Linked DNA regions of Flectobacillus major DSM 103. The protein of the gene in region 2 interacts with the protein of the main gene of each other region in a pairwise test. Links are inferred from orthologs where the notes say so. Each region holds a gene or a part of one and is shown on either strand. Other genes may lie near its edges. The genes, in order: eno and rpe.

The links.
Region 1: the proteins of rpe (region 2) and eno interact in binary tests that used the Escherichia coli proteins (3 or more experiments, as listed by UniProt). The link is inferred for Flectobacillus major DSM 103 from one-to-one orthologs.

The regions. Positions count from the first base shown.
Region 1 is NZ_KE386491.1:3,189,636-3,197,835, forward strand. The notes cover bases 4,791-7,742. They hold eno (phosphopyruvate hydratase), read right to left. Parts: upstream 6,930-7,742; coding sequence 5,652-6,929; downstream 4,791-5,651. Other genes in these bases: FLEMA_RS0126905 (low molecular weight protein-tyrosine-phosphatase), read right to left, coding at 4,791-5,115; FLEMA_RS0126915 (FtsB family cell division protein), read right to left, coding at 5,193-5,501; trxA (thioredoxin), read left to right, coding at 7,147-7,742. Also shown: FLEMA_RS0126840 (hypothetical protein), read right to left, coding at 1-249; FLEMA_RS70190 (hypothetical protein), read right to left, coding at 259-795; FLEMA_RS70195 (acyltransferase family protein), read left to right, coding at 997-2,172; gpmI (2,3-bisphosphoglycerate-independent phosphoglycerate mutase), read right to left, coding at 2,261-3,784; FLEMA_RS0126900 (DUF1684 domain-containing protein), read right to left, coding at 3,953-4,555; more of FLEMA_RS0126905, read right to left, coding at 4,585-4,790; more of trxA, read left to right, coding at 7,743-7,860; FLEMA_RS0126965 (hypothetical protein), read right to left, coding at 8,016-8,200. UniProt on the Escherichia coli protein: Catalyzes the reversible conversion of 2-phosphoglycerate (2-PG) into phosphoenolpyruvate (PEP). It is essential for the degradation of carbohydrates via glycolysis.
Region 2 is NZ_KE386491.1:1,440,551-1,448,721, forward strand. Bases 5,184-8,106 are described here. They hold rpe (ribulose-phosphate 3-epimerase), read right to left. Parts: upstream 7,014-8,106; coding sequence 6,354-7,013; downstream 5,184-6,353. Other genes in these bases: ccoG (cytochrome c oxidase accessory protein CcoG), read left to right, coding at 5,184-6,118; ligA (NAD-dependent DNA ligase LigA), read left to right, coding at 7,276-8,106. Also shown: FLEMA_RS0107840 (group III truncated hemoglobin), read left to right, coding at 51-521; cbb3-type cytochrome oxidase assembly protein CcoS, read left to right, coding at 750-911; ccoN (cytochrome-c oxidase, cbb3-type subunit I), read left to right, coding at 1,041-3,182; FLEMA_RS0107860 (hypothetical protein), read left to right, coding at 3,290-3,481; FLEMA_RS0107865 (cbb3-type cytochrome c oxidase N-terminal domain-containing protein), read left to right, coding at 3,510-4,382; more of ccoG, read left to right, coding at 4,670-5,183; more of ligA, read left to right, coding at 8,107-8,171. UniProt on the Escherichia coli protein: Catalyzes the reversible epimerization of D-ribulose 5-phosphate to D-xylulose 5-phosphate.

The DNA.
Region 1 (8,200 bases), 1.7 Mb from region 2 along the record:
CCCTAGGTTATAGGAATTTACCTGTAGTGTGGTATCTAAAATAAAGGGAGAAATATGGAATGCTGCACGAGAAGAGCCTGATACTAAAACGTCAGCATTAATTTTGCCTTGAAATAAATCGTTCCATTCAGCATAATTGGGGTGATGTGACTTTTTCAAACCTGTATCTACTGCAAATCCTAAAAAACTCAATACCAATACAGGCACACCAATAAGTAGGCTTATTTTAATCCAAAATTCTTTTAGCATATACCCTACTTATTTGATAATACCTTTGATAGTATATGCTTTTTTGTCTCCAAATACCAATTGTTGATAACCATCAATATAATAGTCGGTTAAGCTTCCTTTGTCAAAATAGGCATTCAATCGTCTTTCTGAACTGTACAGATAATTGGTGTCTGAAACCAGAGCGTCGAAAGCAACTATTACACCAGCTTTTTTCTTGATAATAATCGACTTTACTGTATTATGCTCGTTGGGTTTTAGTATATACCGAATCAGCGAGTCGCTTTCTTCAATCTGATAGCTATTAATAAAGGCAGGTTTGTTAATATCGGTTTGGACAAAAAACTCCAATTCTTTTTCCCAATCTTGAATAATTTTGGTCTGTGTATCGGTTGTATTTCCAGCCTTTACCGATTTAACTACCGAAGGCTTGCGTTGCGAGAGTTTTTTGATTTGAGTTTCAAAAGTCCCTTTTAGGTCAAAATATTTGAGATTGTTTTGCTCAACTTGCTGATGGCAAGATACCAATGAGAGCATTAAAAATAAACTAGCTAGAATGTTTTTCATAATACAAAATTAACAAAAAAGCCCCGCAAGCCGTTCCGTGCGAGGATTGATTTGACTATTTTCTTTTATTTAGTTGAAAAATACTTTCATCCATATTCAAGAGCTTTTTAATTGTAGTAAAAACACGTTATTTGACACCACACATCTCCTACCAGAAGTATCTCAGGATTTGATTATATTGAGGGCATAATCCCTCAACCAATGACATCTCAAAACCGACTTGTATCTGCCGATATCTACCGTGGCTTTGTCATGCTGCTTATGATGGCCGAAGTTCTTCATTTTGGCAAAGTTGCCGAAGCCCTTCCCGAAAGCTCATTTTGGGCATTTTTAGCCCATCATCAAGACCACGTTGAGTGGGTGGGCTGTTCGCTTCATGACCTGATACAGCCCTCCTTTTCATTTTTGGTAGGAGTAGTTTTGCCATATTCTATCGCTAGCCGCCTTACACAAGAACGAGGATTTAATCAAGCTTTTTTACATGCCCTCAAACGCTCACTTATACTTATTGTTTTAGGGATTTTCTTGCGTTCACAGTACAAAGCACAAACCTATTTTACCTTTGAAGATACCCTTAGTCAAATTGGTCTAGGTTATCCTTTTTTATTTTTATTGGCCTTTCGTTCTCAAAAAATACAAATCGCAAGTCTAGTAATACTATTAGTTGGCTATTGGCTGGCTTTTGCTTTGTATCCTCTTCCTGATGCCTATTTCAACTACGAAAATGCAGGTATTACAAAAGATTGGGAACATAACCTTACAGGATTTACGGCACATTGGAACAAAAATACAAACCTCGCATGGGCATTTGACCAGTGGTTTTTGAATATTTTCCCACGAGAAAAGCCATTCCAATTCAATGGAGGTGGATATACCACATTAAGCTTTATTCCTACACTTGGCACGATGATTTTAGGACTTCTGGCAGGCAATATTTTGAAGTCGACATCAGTAGCACAAGAGAAACTAAAGCACTTTGTCTTACTCGGAATAACAGGACTGGGACTAGGTATTATTCTGGATTTGTTGGGTATTTGCCCCAATGTAAAACGTATCTGGACACCAACATGGGTACTTTTTAGTGGCGGATGGTGTTTTTTACTTTTGGCATTTTTTTATTGGATTATCGACATCAAACAACATACTCGTTGGGCTTATGGCTTAAAAGTCATTGGGATGAACTCTATTGCAGCCTATTGCATCGCCGATGCGTTGGGTGTATATATCTCTAAATCGTTAACCATACATTTAGGCGAAAACTATGCAAATTTATTTGGCACGCCTTATCATTCACTTGTACATGGAGGAGCAATGTTATTGATTTACTGGCTGATTTTGAACTGGTTATATACAAATAAAATGTTTATCAAAATTTAAAAACTTCCTCAAAACCATAGAAAACAAAAATGACAGCGAAAGAGAAATCACTCTCGCTGTCATTTTTTGTACTATTACTACCAACCCACTACAACAAACTCACGCCTGTCATTTCTTTTGGCTGAGGTACACCAATCAACTCAAGGATAGTTGGAGCAATATCGCCCAATTTACCGTCTTTAATTGGTTTGGTATATTCATTGTCTACCAAAATACATGGTACTAAATTGGTAGAGTGAGCCGTATTTGGTGTTCCATCTTCATTAATCATAAAGTCGGCATTACCGTGGTCAGCAATAATAATAAAGCTATACCCATGTTTTAAGCCTGCTTCAACCACTGCCTGAGCACATTGGTCAACTGTTTCAACAGCTTTTACAACAGCCTCAAAAACACCAGTATGACCTACCATGTCGGGGTTGGCAAAGTTTAAACACACAAAGTCTACTTCTTCTTTTTCCAACTCAGGAATTAAGGCATCACGTAAATCACGAGCTGACATTTCTGGAGCTAAATCATACGTTGCTACTTTTGGTGAAGAACGAAGAATGTTGGTTTGACCAACAAAAGGCTCTTCACGGCCACCCGAGAAGAAAAATGTAACGTGAGGATATTTCTCTGTTTCGGCCATACGAATCTGTTTTTTACCAGCATTCTGTAAAACCTCTCCCAAAGTCATCACAATATTGCTATCGTCAAACACCACTTTTACACCTGTAAAAGACTTATCGTATTCTGTCATTGTTAAATAATACAACGACAATTTGGTCATGTCTTGTTCAGGGAAATCACGTTGTGTAAGGGCTTGTGTAATTTCACGGCCACGGTCGGTACGGAAATTAAAACAAAGTACCACATCGCCCTCAGCAATAGTTGCTACAGGAGCCCCATTTTCTTCAACAATAATAGGCTTGATAAACTCGTCGGTTACACCGGCTTCGTACGATGCCGAAATGGCAGCCAATAGGCCATCGGCACTTACTTTTTCGCCAGTACCTTTTACCATTGCATCATAAGCCAATTTGACACGCTCCCAGCGGTTGTCGCGGTCCATCGCAAAATAACGACCTGTTACAGAGGCAATTTTGGCACCTGTTGTAGCAATATGTGCTTGTAAGTCGGTTAAAAAGCCCAGCCCTGATTTAGGGTCGGTATCGCGGCCATCGGTAAACGCATGGATATATGTTTCGGACACCCCAGCAGTCTGAGAAGCCGTACAAAGAGCTTTCAAGTGATTGATATGCGAGTGAACCCCACCATTTGAGACCAAGCCAATAAAATGCACTTTTTTACCATGCTCTTTAGCATAAGCAAAAGCCTCGGCCAACACAGGTTCTTGTGCCAACGTATTTTCTTCAACAGCCTTGTTGATTCTTACCAAATTTTGATACACCACTCGTCCAGCACCCAAGTTCATGTGTCCCACTTCCGAATTACCCATTTGTCCAGCAGGCAAGCCTACTGCCAAACCAGATGCTTCTAGTTTGGAATGTGGATATTTTGGATACAACGAATCCATGAAAGGGGTTTTTGCGGCATCAATTGCCGACACCTCTGGCTTGGTAGCAATGCCCCAGCCATCCAAAATCATTAATACTACTTTCTTGTTCACGTATTTTTTGGTTAATTTGATTATATATAACGTAATTGGGTTGTTGTCAATTAAGTAATTATTTTGCCTAAAAGCTCTACACTCTTACTATCTTTTTCTATTTAATCAACATCAAAATCGCTCAAATCATTTTTCTTTTACCGATGATTCAGTATCAACTGACAAAAATCAGTCTTTGGGTTTGGCAAAATTCTTCTCGCCTGCTTCTATAGCAATCGGCAAATGATTCTCTTTGGGGGGAATCGGACAGCTAAATCCTTCGCTAAAAGCACAATAAGGATTATATAATTTATTAAAATCGAGCCTTATTTTTCCCGCTTGAATATCACCCATTTTGGCATCTAAATACCGTCCTCCACCATAAGTTTCTTTCCCCGAAGTTACATCTTTTAGAGGAATAAACAGATAGTCTTTGTACAGAGGAATCCTCATTAGGCTTAGGCTTCTATAAACGTTTAGTTGAAGCTTTTTCCCTTTCAATTCAAAGCTAATTTCGCCGTATTTGGTATATTCTTTCTGTTGGCCACTCGATGTTGGAAACATCAACACTTTTTTATCGGTCGAAGGTTTAAATATCCCTTCTATTTGATACAAAGAATCGGGTTCATAAAATCGTAAATAACCCAAATCTGCCTGTTTAAGAGGGCTTCGTTCTTCTTTCAGAAAAGCCGCCTGATAGTTTTTTCTGAAAGTATCTACAGAATCTTTCCAAGCCTGTCCAAAACTATTGACAGAAATACACAAGGCCATAATTACACTCCATTTTTTCATTCAAACGAGGATTAGCAATCTTTTTTCCACTATAATTCATGATTTCGTACCAAAAAGTCCAAAAACTCTTCGGCACAACGGCTTACAATTTGATACACATTTTCAAAATCTTCGTGCGTGCCATAATAAGGGTCTGGCACTTCGGGAATTGGAAATTCTTTGTGGTTGATAGGATAATCACGATTAGCGATTTGTACCTCAGGGTCAAACCTACGGTATAAAAAGCAAACCTCGTCGGGCTGATAAATACCATTGGCTCGATACGAAATCGACTGGATATTGTCCATATTGAAATTATCCATTCCAACGATATAATCAAATACAGAAAAGTCTTCGCCTGTTAATCGGCGGCATCTATGTGTTAAGTCTAGGCCATGATTAACGGCATTTTTGCGAGTACGGTGGTCGGGCAAATCGCCAATATGATAATTATGGGTTGCGGCCGAATCACATTGTATTACCCTTTGCAAATCTCTTTTTTTCACAGCTCTTCTAAAGGTTTCCTCTGCAATGGGCGAACGGCAAATATTGCCTGTACATACAAAAAGTACTTTTATCATAAATTTAATTTGTTCTTTTAAGGGCTTTGTTAGCATGGTGAACCTGCCAACCATGTTTCAGAATTATGGAATATTTGTTATTTTTCAACAGGTTGATTGTCTTCATCTACCAAGATATAGAGTTCTTCGGTAGGTTTTTTCATCAAATACTTTTCACGAGCATACTTTTCTATCAATTTAGGATTTCCTAAAACCTCCTCACGTTCACGTTCAACCTCCTTGAGTTTTTCTTGATAATATACTTTTTCGGCCTCCAAACGGCTTAATTCTCGGTACATTCGCCATTGGCTAAAGATGTCGTTTCCATCAAAAAACAACATCCAAAGAAACAGCCCACAAAACGAAAGGAAATAAAAGCGATATTTCGTAAAAAGAAGTTTGAGCATAATTGACAGAATACAATAAAGAATGTGTAACGATATACCCGTAAAATTATCTAATAAAAGGGACTTTTTGATAATTTATCGACTTGAAGCATTAAAAAAGGCTAGTAAGAAAAATCTTACCAGCCTTTTTATAAGTATTTCCAATTGAAATTAGAATGTCAAACCAGGGAAATAAGCGTTAGAGCCTAATTCTTCCTCGATACGAAGCAATTGGTTATATTTAGCCATACGGTCTGAACGAGAAGCCGAACCAGTTTTGATTTGGCCAGTGTTCAATGCTACCGCCAAGTCAGCGATTGTAGCATCTTCAGTTTCACCTGAACGGTGCGACATGATGTTTTTGTAAGAGTTACGTTTCGCCAAGTTGATAGTATCAATAGTTTCAGTCAAAGAACCGATTTGGTTTACTTTTACTAATACTGCGTTTGCTACACCTTGTTCGATACCCATTTGTAAACGTTTTACGTTTGTTACAAACAAGTCATCACCTACTAATTGAACTTTGTTGCCAATTAATTTAGTTTGCTCTTTCCAACCAGCCCAGTCATCTTCAGCCATACCGTCTTCGATAGAGATGATTGGATATTTGTCAGCCCAAGTTTTCCAGTAAGCAGCCATTTCTAAAGAATTCAACTGCTTGCCATCAGATTTCTTGAATGTATAAAGACCAGTTTCTTCGTTATAGAATTCAGAAGCAGCAGCATCCATAGCGATGAAGATTTCTTCACCTGGCTTATAACCTGCTTTTTCGATTGATTGCAATACGATTTCGATAGCTTCCTCATTCGACTTGATGTTTGGAGCAAAACCACCTTCGTCACCTACGTTTGTAGAATAACCTTTAGATTTCAATACACCCTTCAAAGCATGGAACACCTCAGTACCCATACGCAAAGCGTGAGAGAAAGACTCAGCTTTAGCAGGCATTACCATGAACTCTTGGAAGTCGATAGAGTTGTCAGCGTGTGAACCACCATTCAAGATGTTCATCATTGGTACAGGCAAAGTGTTTGCGTTAGTACCACCTACATAACGGTAAAGAGACAAACCTGATTCTTGAGCAGCTGCTTTTGCTACTGCCAAAGATACACCCAAGATAGCGTTTGCACCCAACTTACCTTTATTGGCAGTTCCGTCGAGTTCAATCATCAACTTGTCGATAAGGTTTTGCTCAGTCACCTCGATACCCAAAATTTCGGCAGCGATAGCTTCGTTAACGTTCTCAACGGCTTTCAAAACACCTTTTCCTACGTAAACAGATTTATCGTCGTCACGTAATTCAACAGCCTCGTGAATACCTGTTGATGCACCTGATGGTACAGCAGCACGGCCAAACGCACCTGCTTCGGTACGAATATCTACTTCAACTGTTGGATTTCCACGTGAATCCAAGATTTGTCTTGCATGAACATACTGAATAGCACTCATTTTTTGTAATTTTTGTTTTTGGTTAAAAAAACTCTTGATTTTAGGGGAAAAAAACTCTGGTTGTATTACCCAGAATTAATAGACTCGTAAGTTCGTCAAAATTTCCGCTTTCAACCCACTTAAAAGAAATAAATTTCATACAAAAATAAGTGTTTTTTCAAGATTACTTGTACTTTTCTAATTCTTTCACAATCTATTAATGTCAATGCACAAAAAAATGAAAAATAATATTTTTAAAATTATATTATCGGCAGTTATTTATTTGGGATTTCATAGCTTTGGCACTGCACAAGTTTTGCCTGTAGATGATTTTGAGAAAAAATATTCTGAATCACCACAAGCTCAGCTTATCGATGTACGCACATCGGGCGAATATGGAGGTGGTCATTTGCCCAAAGCTCAGAATATGGATGTCCGTAGTGCCGATTTTCAGCAAAAAATCCAGAGCCTCGACAAAACCAAGCCCTTGTTTGTATATTGCCTATCAGGAGGGCGTAGTGCTGCCGCCAGCGAAATATTGCGTAAAAATGGGTTTACCCAAGTGTACGATTTGCAAGGTGGATATTTGAAATGGACAAGCAAAAACAAACCTGTCGAAAATACTCAGGCACAAACAAATACCAAAGAGATTTCGGAGGCTGAACTCAATACTATTTTACAAAAACACCCACTGGTAATTCTTGACTTTTTTGCTCCATGGTGCGGCCCTTGTGTCAAAATGATGCCTGCTGTAGAAAAGCTTTCCGAAGAATTTAAGGGCAAAGTATTATTCTTGAAGGTTGATGCCGATGCCAATCGCAGTATTATGGCACAATACCATATCGACGAAATTCCAACATTTTTGGTCTTTAAGAATGGCAAACAACAAATGCGTTCTATTGGGTATCAAGAAGAAAAGGCTTTGAAAGAAATGATTACCAAATACCAGTAAGTATTGGGGCTGTTGAATGGTTTTTCATTGATAATACAGCTATTTTGTCGGCAATCTCAATGCCAAAATAGCATTGCTTTCATCCCAGTTTAATTTAATGTAGCATATCCCAAACGCCACAGAAAATTCTTTGTGGCGTTTGGGATGGATAAAGGCTATTTTTTACAAACAAACATACTCACATAATTGGGCGAGCTTGAGGTTATTTGTTTGAGTTTAAATTCTATTCCATCATCCTGCAATACATTCTCTGCAATATCTTTGAGCTTATTAGCCACTTTGATTTCTGAAAGTTCGTGTCGTATTTGACAAGACGATACCTTCAATGCCGTTTTTTTAT
Region 2 (8,171 bases):
AACACATGAGCATATAAATACAGCTCAGCAGATTTTAGATAAGCAACAAGATGACTCAGGAAGAGAACCCAGAACAGAACCCATTGGCCAATCAGCAAGGTACGGGCGGAAAACGAATATTGGCAACACGAGAGGATGTTGAGCTGTTGGTCAACTTATTTTATAATAAAGTACGAGACAACGCCATGCTAGGGCATGTATTCGATACTGTTGCTAGGGTGAATTGGGAAAAGCACCTCCCCAAAATGTACAATTTTTGGGAAATGATATTGTTTGGTACAGAAGGCTACGATGGGCATCCATTACGTCCACATTTGATTATTAATAGTGTTCATCCAATTACAATTCCTCATTTTGAACAGTGGCTTGTATTATTTTTTCAAACATTGGACGAGAATTTTGAGGGTGAAAAAGCCGAAGAAGCCAAAACCAGAGCCTATAATATTGCTAACGCTTGGGCTCATAAAATAGACTATATGAATAAGCTTAATAATACATCAACAATAGAAGTGAATAGCTGACAGCCTGAAAACGAGTTACTTATTGTGGTGAAAAGCCTCCTCAGAATACTGAGGAGGCTTTTTTGGTATCTATACGTGCCAATCTTGCTTTAAATACAAACCCCATTAGCTGACTTTTATCATATAAAAGGCTAATATATGCAAGTATAGCTACTAACATTCCTCATAGCTGAACCCGACATATTGTACCAATTTTGGGGTATAGATAATGATAAAAACCTCAAAAAAATGCAAATAATCTTCGTAATGATAGGCGTAAGTCTCCTGATGGCACTGGTCTTTTTAGGAGCCTTCTTTTGGTCGATGAAAGATGGGCAAAATGATGATTTACATACACCAGCCATGCGTATTTTGTTTGATGAAACGCATCCGAGCAGTACCAAAAAATGATAAGTAATCGAGCAATCGACCAATTATCAGGGCAATAACCTAGGCAAAACACGTGGCAATAGTAAGCATAGCCAGTTTTGTACTACAACAGAGTAACCTAAACACATAACCAATTTCTAATCTAAAAATATGTCAGCTATCAGTACACACATCGAACGCTTTGAGTACGACAACCGAATTGTCCGAAACTTTGCCGTTGCTACGATTATCTGGGGGATTGTGGGTATGTTGGTAGGCGTAATAGTCGCTTCTCAACTTTTCAAACCTGAGTTAAACGTAACACAATATGGCACATTTGGTCGTCTTCGTCCATTGCACACCAATGCCGTAATTTTTGCATTTGTCGGAAATGCCATTTTTATGGGCGTATATTATTCATTACAACGCCTTTGTAAAGCCCGAATGTTCAGTGATTTATTATCAAAAATTCACTTTTGGGGCTGGCAATTGATTATAGTTGCGGCAGCAATAACTTTACCATTGGGCTTAACAAGTAGTAAAGAATATGCCGAACTAGAATGGCCAATAGATATAGCAATCACGTTGATTTGGGTAGTATTTGGTATCAATATGTTTGGTACAATTTTCAAACGTCGTGAACGCCACTTGTATGTTGCTATTTGGTTTTATATTGCCACATTTGTTACAGTAGCGGTATTGCACATTACCAACTCAATGGCACTACCTGTAAGTTTCCTCAAAAGTTATTCGTTATATGCAGGTGTACAAGATGCCTTGGTACAATGGTGGTATGGACACAATGCCGTAGCATTTTTCTTGACAACACCATTTTTGGGATTGATGTACTATTACTTACCCAAAATGGCTAATCGCCCTGTGTATTCTTATAAATTATCTATTCTACACTTCTGGGCATTGATTTTTATCTATATCTGGGCTGGGCCTCACCACTTACTTTATACAAGTTTGCCAGACTGGGCACAATCGTTAGGTACAGTATTCTCGATTATGTTGATTGCTCCGTCGTGGGGTGGTATGATTAACGGTTTGTTGACCCTAAGAGGTGCTTGGGACAAAGTGCGTGAAGATGCTATCCTGAAATTTATGGTAGTAGGGGTTACTAGCTACGGTATGGCAACTTTTGAAGGGCCAATGCTTTCTTTGAAAAACGTGAACGCGATTGCTCACTTTACCGACTGGATTGTAGCACACGTACACGTAGGAGCTTTGGGCTGGAATGGATTTTTGAGTTTTGCTATTTTGTATTGGCTGATTCCACGCATTTATCATACTAATATTTTCTCTAAAAAATTAATCAACGTACACTTCTGGATTGGTACTTTGGGTATTTTGTTCTATGCTGTACCCATGTATATCTCGGGTTTTACACAGGGTATGATGTGGAAAGAGTTTGCTCCAGAAGGAACTTTGAAATACGGTAACTTCTTAGAAACTACTTTGCAGGTATTACCAATGCACGCAATGAGGGCATTTGGTGGATTGTTATACTTGTCAGGTGCTATTTTGATGGCCTACAACTTGTTCAAAACAATGGCACAAGGTACATTGGAAGCCAACGAACCAGCAGAAGCTCCAGCTCTTACAGCCGAATTTGTACCACAAGGTAGCGACAAATACTGGCACCGTTGGTTTGAGCGTAAGCCACTGCCATTATTGGTAGGCTCGTTAGTAGTGATTTTGATAGGTTCATTTATCGAATTGATACCAACCTTTATGGTAAAATCGAATGTAGAAAGTATAGCGGCGGTACAGCCTTATACACCATTAGAACTGGAAGGACGTGATTTGTATATCAGAGAAGGTTGTGTAAGTTGTCATAGCCAAATGGTAAGACCATTCAGAAGTGAAACCGAACGTTATGGCCAATATTCAAAAGGCGGAGAGTTTGTATACGACCATCCGTTCTTGTGGGGGTCAAAAAGAACAGGGCCAGATTTGCACCGTGAAGGTGGTAAATACCCCGATTCGTGGCACTATCACCACATGCGTGAGCCTTCATCAATGTCGCCAGGATCTATTATGCCAAACTACGCTTGGTTGCTTGAACAAAAATTGGACGTGTCCAACTTACAGGATAAGCTAAAAGCTATGAAGAAATTGGGTGTGCCCTACGACGACTACCAATTGCTAAAAGCTCAAGAGGATCTGGAAACACAAGCAAAAGGTATTGCTGACAACCTAGCCAAAGAAGGCGTGAAGGTGTCGGCCGACAAAGAGATTATTGCCTTGATTGCCTATTTGCAAAGAATAGGAACTGATATTAAAAAATCAGAAGCCGCAGCAAATTAAGAAAAGGCCATAACAGACAAAGCGTTATGAGTGCCAATAAAAATTAATTCGCACTCATAACCAATCTGTTGGCTTGTATTTCCTCAAAGCTTTAAATCCTAACAACCATGTTTAAGCAATTTATTGATAAAGTTGAAGGAGCTGATACCTTTATGATTACTTCTTTTATCATATTTATGGCGTTTTTTGTGGTAGTGAGTTTGTATTTGTTTGTCATGGACAAAAACTACCTTACCAAAATGCAAAACCTACCTCTTGAGGATAATCAAGATGACTATAAAGACGTAATTTCTATCTGATAACCTTCCTTAATTGACGATATATCCAATGAAGCGAATATCTATTTTACTCACGCTATGTCTGGCATCGTTCTCGATGTTGGCCGCAGAAACAACAAACAATTCCTTTTTGCCAAGTATTAAATCTGGCCAAGAGCTATTTTTGATTAGCCTTTTAGGAATTATGACCATGATTTGTTTGGTAATTGTAGTGGTAACACTCAATTTGAATGGACAGATTCGTAACTTAATCAAACCTAAAGTAGAGGTAAGCGACGAGTACGAAAAAGCCATGCAAAACCGTACTTTTTGGCAAAAGCTTTGGAGTCTTAAACCTATTGCTTTTGAAAAAGACCAAATGCTTGAACACCAATACGATGGCATCGCCGAACTCGACAACCCTACACCCCCTTGGTTTATGTATTTGTTTTATATTACCATTGTAGTAGCGGTAGTGTATATGTTTGGCTATCATATTGTTGGAAATGGACAAATCATGAACAACGAGTATTCGGAAGAGGTAGCTATTGCCGAAAAAGCAAGAGAAGAATACATGAAAAAATTTGCCAACTCGGTAAATGAAGATAACGTAAAAGCTCTTACAGAAGTAAAAGCACTAGAAGATGGTAAAAAGATTTATACCCAAAACTGTGTGGCTTGTCATGGTGCCAACGGCGAGGGGGTGGTTGGGCCAAACCTTACCGATGAATATTGGTTGCATGGTGGTACTATCAAAAATCTTTTCCATACTATTACTGAAGGTGTACCCGAAAAAGGGATGATTTCATGGAAAAAATCGTTGAATCCTATTCAAATTCAACAAGTTTCAAGCTACATTCTTTCTATTCAAGGGTCTAAGCCAGCAAATGCCAAAGAACCTCAGGGCGAAAAAATGGTAGCCGAAACTGCTAGTACAAAGTAACAAAGTACGTAAAAAATAATAGGGTTGTAGCTAATTACAGGCCAAATGGCTAGTTTGCAACGACTCAGTGACAACTAGCTTGCAAAAGAAAATAGACAGTCTACATAAGGTTTAACCTTATAGCTCATTCATTGTGAATAAAGGCAAATTTGCCTATTGCTAACCCTTATTATGGTGTTCGTGTTTCAGATAATCTTGGGTAGTGCTGGATTATACTGACCACGAACACTTTTTTTATGAAAAACGCTAAATAGACTTAGCATTGGGGTATTTAATTCATTAAAATTATGAAATCAGCTAATATCAATACCGACGAATTTCGGGACCACTTGTCAAATGTAACAGATACTGGGAAAAGAATCTGGATTTATCCACGAATAGTAAAAGGGCAACTCTACAAGCTAAGAACCTATTTTTCTTGGTTGTTATTAGGATTGCTTTTTGGTATTCCTTTTATAGAAGTAGATGGCAATCCGTTGTTCTTATTCAATGTCCTCGAACGTAAGTTTATCTTTTTTGGGGTTACATTTTTTCCACAAGACTTCCATTTGGTAGCTTTTGGCTTACTAACGTTTATCGTTTTTATCATACTTTTTACCGTGATATTTGGGCGTGTATGGTGTGGTTGGGCTTGCCCGCAAACGATTTTTATGGAAATGCTTTTCCGAAAAATCGAAGTTTGGATAGAAGGAGACTACAAAGCCCAAAAACGCCTCGACGAAGCTCCGTGGACAACCGAGAAAATCTTGAAGAAAACCGCCAAGCATATTATATTCTTTATTATCTCGTTTTTGATTGCCAATACCTTTTTGGCCTATATTATAGGTAAGCACGACCTATTGGCTATCATGACCGACAACCCCCTCAATCATATTACGGGCTTGGTATCTATCGTGATTTTTACGTTTGTATTTTATTTTGTTTTTGCCAAATTCCGTGAATTAGTTTGTATTGTTGTTTGTCCTTATGGCCGTTTGCAAGGGGTTTTGTTAGATAAAAAGTCTATTATTGTGGCCTATGATTTTATTCGTGGCGAACCTCGTGGAAAACTTAAAAAAGAAACAAAAGACGACCGCAACCCCTTAGCCGAATTGCAAGCCCTCACCAAACCCGTTGAAAACAAAGGGCATTGTATAGATTGTAGTATTTGTGTGCAAGTATGCCCAACGGGTATAGATATTCGTAATGGTACACAACTCGAATGTATTGGCTGTACTGCATGTATAGATGCCTGCGACGAAGTGATGGAAAAGGTAAAACAACCAAAAGGGTTGATTCGTTATGCGTCGTTGGATGGTATCGAAAAAAGCGAAAAACTGAGCTTTAATTTGCGTATTGGAGCATATACTGCTGTATTGACGCTATTGCTAGGAATATTGGGCTATTTGTTGCTTACCCGAAACGAGGTAGAAACAACCCTACTGAGAACCCCAGGCTTGACTTACCAAGAAGAAAAAGGAGGTGGGGTGTCTAACTTGTATAATATCGAAATTCTGAATAAGTCAAGAGAGTCCATGCCTGTGTCCATCAGAGTAGTAGACTATCCGAGTGCCGTGGTAAAACTTATCGGTAAACCTTTGCAGCTTACCAAAGGTGAAATTACCAAAGGCTCATTTTTTATTGTGATTCCTAAAAAAGATATGGAAAACCCCAACCTGAAGCTAAAAGTAGAGCTAATCAGTGGCAATGAGGTAATAGACCAAGTGAAAACTTCATTTTTAGGGCCAATGGAGTAGATAAAGCCTGAATAAAAAAGGTGTACGAGCCATTGGCTTATACACCTTTTTGTTGTAAAATTCTGATAATTAGTTAATTATAAAGGTGTAGGGGCTAAAAGTGAGTTTGACTTTTGGCACGTAATTGGTACAAAATACTTTACAGAGAAAAATAGAAAAGATATTTTGTAATCAATTTAGTGTAATACCCTCATCAAAATATATTCAACTTATTTTTGGGTAAAATCGTACCTTATTATTCGCCAACTTTTTTCAAGTGAGCAATCGTTGCGGTAGGATTTAGAGCGTTGAATACAAAACTACCTGCTACCAAAGCATCGGCACCAGCTTCTACTAGTTTTTTGCCAGTTTCTTGGTTTACACCTCCGTCTATTTCAATAATCGTTTTCAAACCCCTTGAGTCAATCATCTGACGCAATTTACGTACCTTATCGTAGGTAGATTCAATAAATTTTTGTCCTCCAAAACCAGGATTTACCGACATCAAAAGCACCATGTCGCAGTCAGGCAAAATTTCGTCCAATACCGACAACGATGTTCCCGGATTCAAAACCACACCAGCCACACAGCCTAAGGCTTTGATTTGCTGCAAAGTACGATGAATATGTGGGCAAGCTTCGTAATGAACAGTAATATTAGTAGCACCAATACGTTTGAATTCTTCTAAATAACGCTCTGGTTTTTCAATCATCAAATGAACATCCAAAGGCTTTTTGGCGTGACGGTTGATCGCCTCAATAACAGGCATCCCAAATGAAATGTTAGGTACAAATGCCCCATCCATTACATCAATATGAAACCAATCGGCTTCAGAATTATTAATCATTTCAACATCACGTTGAAGGTTGGCAAAATCCGCCGCAAGCACCGACGGAGCAATAATTACATTTTTCATACCACAAAATTAGTAGTTTGTACCTTATGAAAAAAAGAAATTACCCCTACAAATATGCTTAATGAAAGGTAGCTGAACGATTGGCAGATGATTTTTTTAGTAAAAAATCAAAACTCTTTTGAGGTATTTTACTCAACAACTTTAATTTTTGAACTAACTTAGGCGAAAATTAGACCTAATTTTTACAATTATATCTTTCCAGCTAGCAATTGCGTTCAAAAATTAGGTATCAATGACAATTTGGCGTGAAAACAGTACAGCAATGAATCCACAAGAGCAAATTCAAATTCTTACAGATAAAATCAACTATTATAATCATCAGTATTATATGAACTCGGAATCTGAGATTTCGGATTATGAGTTTGACAATCTTTTAGAACAACTTCAAGCTTTAGAAGCTCAGTATCCCGACTTGGTTCGGCCTGATTCGCCTTCGCATCGGGTAGGAGGGGCTATTGCCAAAGAATTTGAGTCGGTAACTCACCGTTTCCCGATGTTATCGTTGGGCAATACTTATAATGCTCAAGAGCTAATTGATTTTGACGAAAGAGTACAGAAAGGCTTGGAAGGACAACAATATGAATATATCTGTGAACTAAAATTTGATGGTGTAGCCTTGTCGGTATGGTACGAAAATGGCGTTATTGTAAAGGGTGTAACCCGTGGCGATGGCGTTCGGGGCGACGACATTACGGCCAATGTCAAAACCATCAAAACTTTACCTCTTAAAGTGCAAGCTACGGGTTTGCCAGTACAATTTGAAGTAAGAGGTGAGGGCTTTTTGCCATTGTCGTCTTTTGAAGCTATCAACAAAGAGCGTGAAGATATTGGTGAAGCCCTTTTGGCCAACCCACGAAATGCCGCATCTGGTACTTTCAAAATGCAAGATTCGTCGGTGGTAGCCAAACGAAAGCTAGATTTTTATGTATATCAATTCCTTTCCGAAACCGATACCTTTGCCACACACGAAGAAAGCTTACACTGGCTCAAATCGGCAGGATTTAATATTTCGGATACATGGGAAAAATGCCGTAATATTCAAGACGTACTGGCTTTTATTGAAAAATGGGAAGACAAACGCCATAGCCTGCCACTCAATACCGATGGTATTGTTGTGAAAATCAACTCGTTTACACAACGTGAACAATTAGGCTTTAC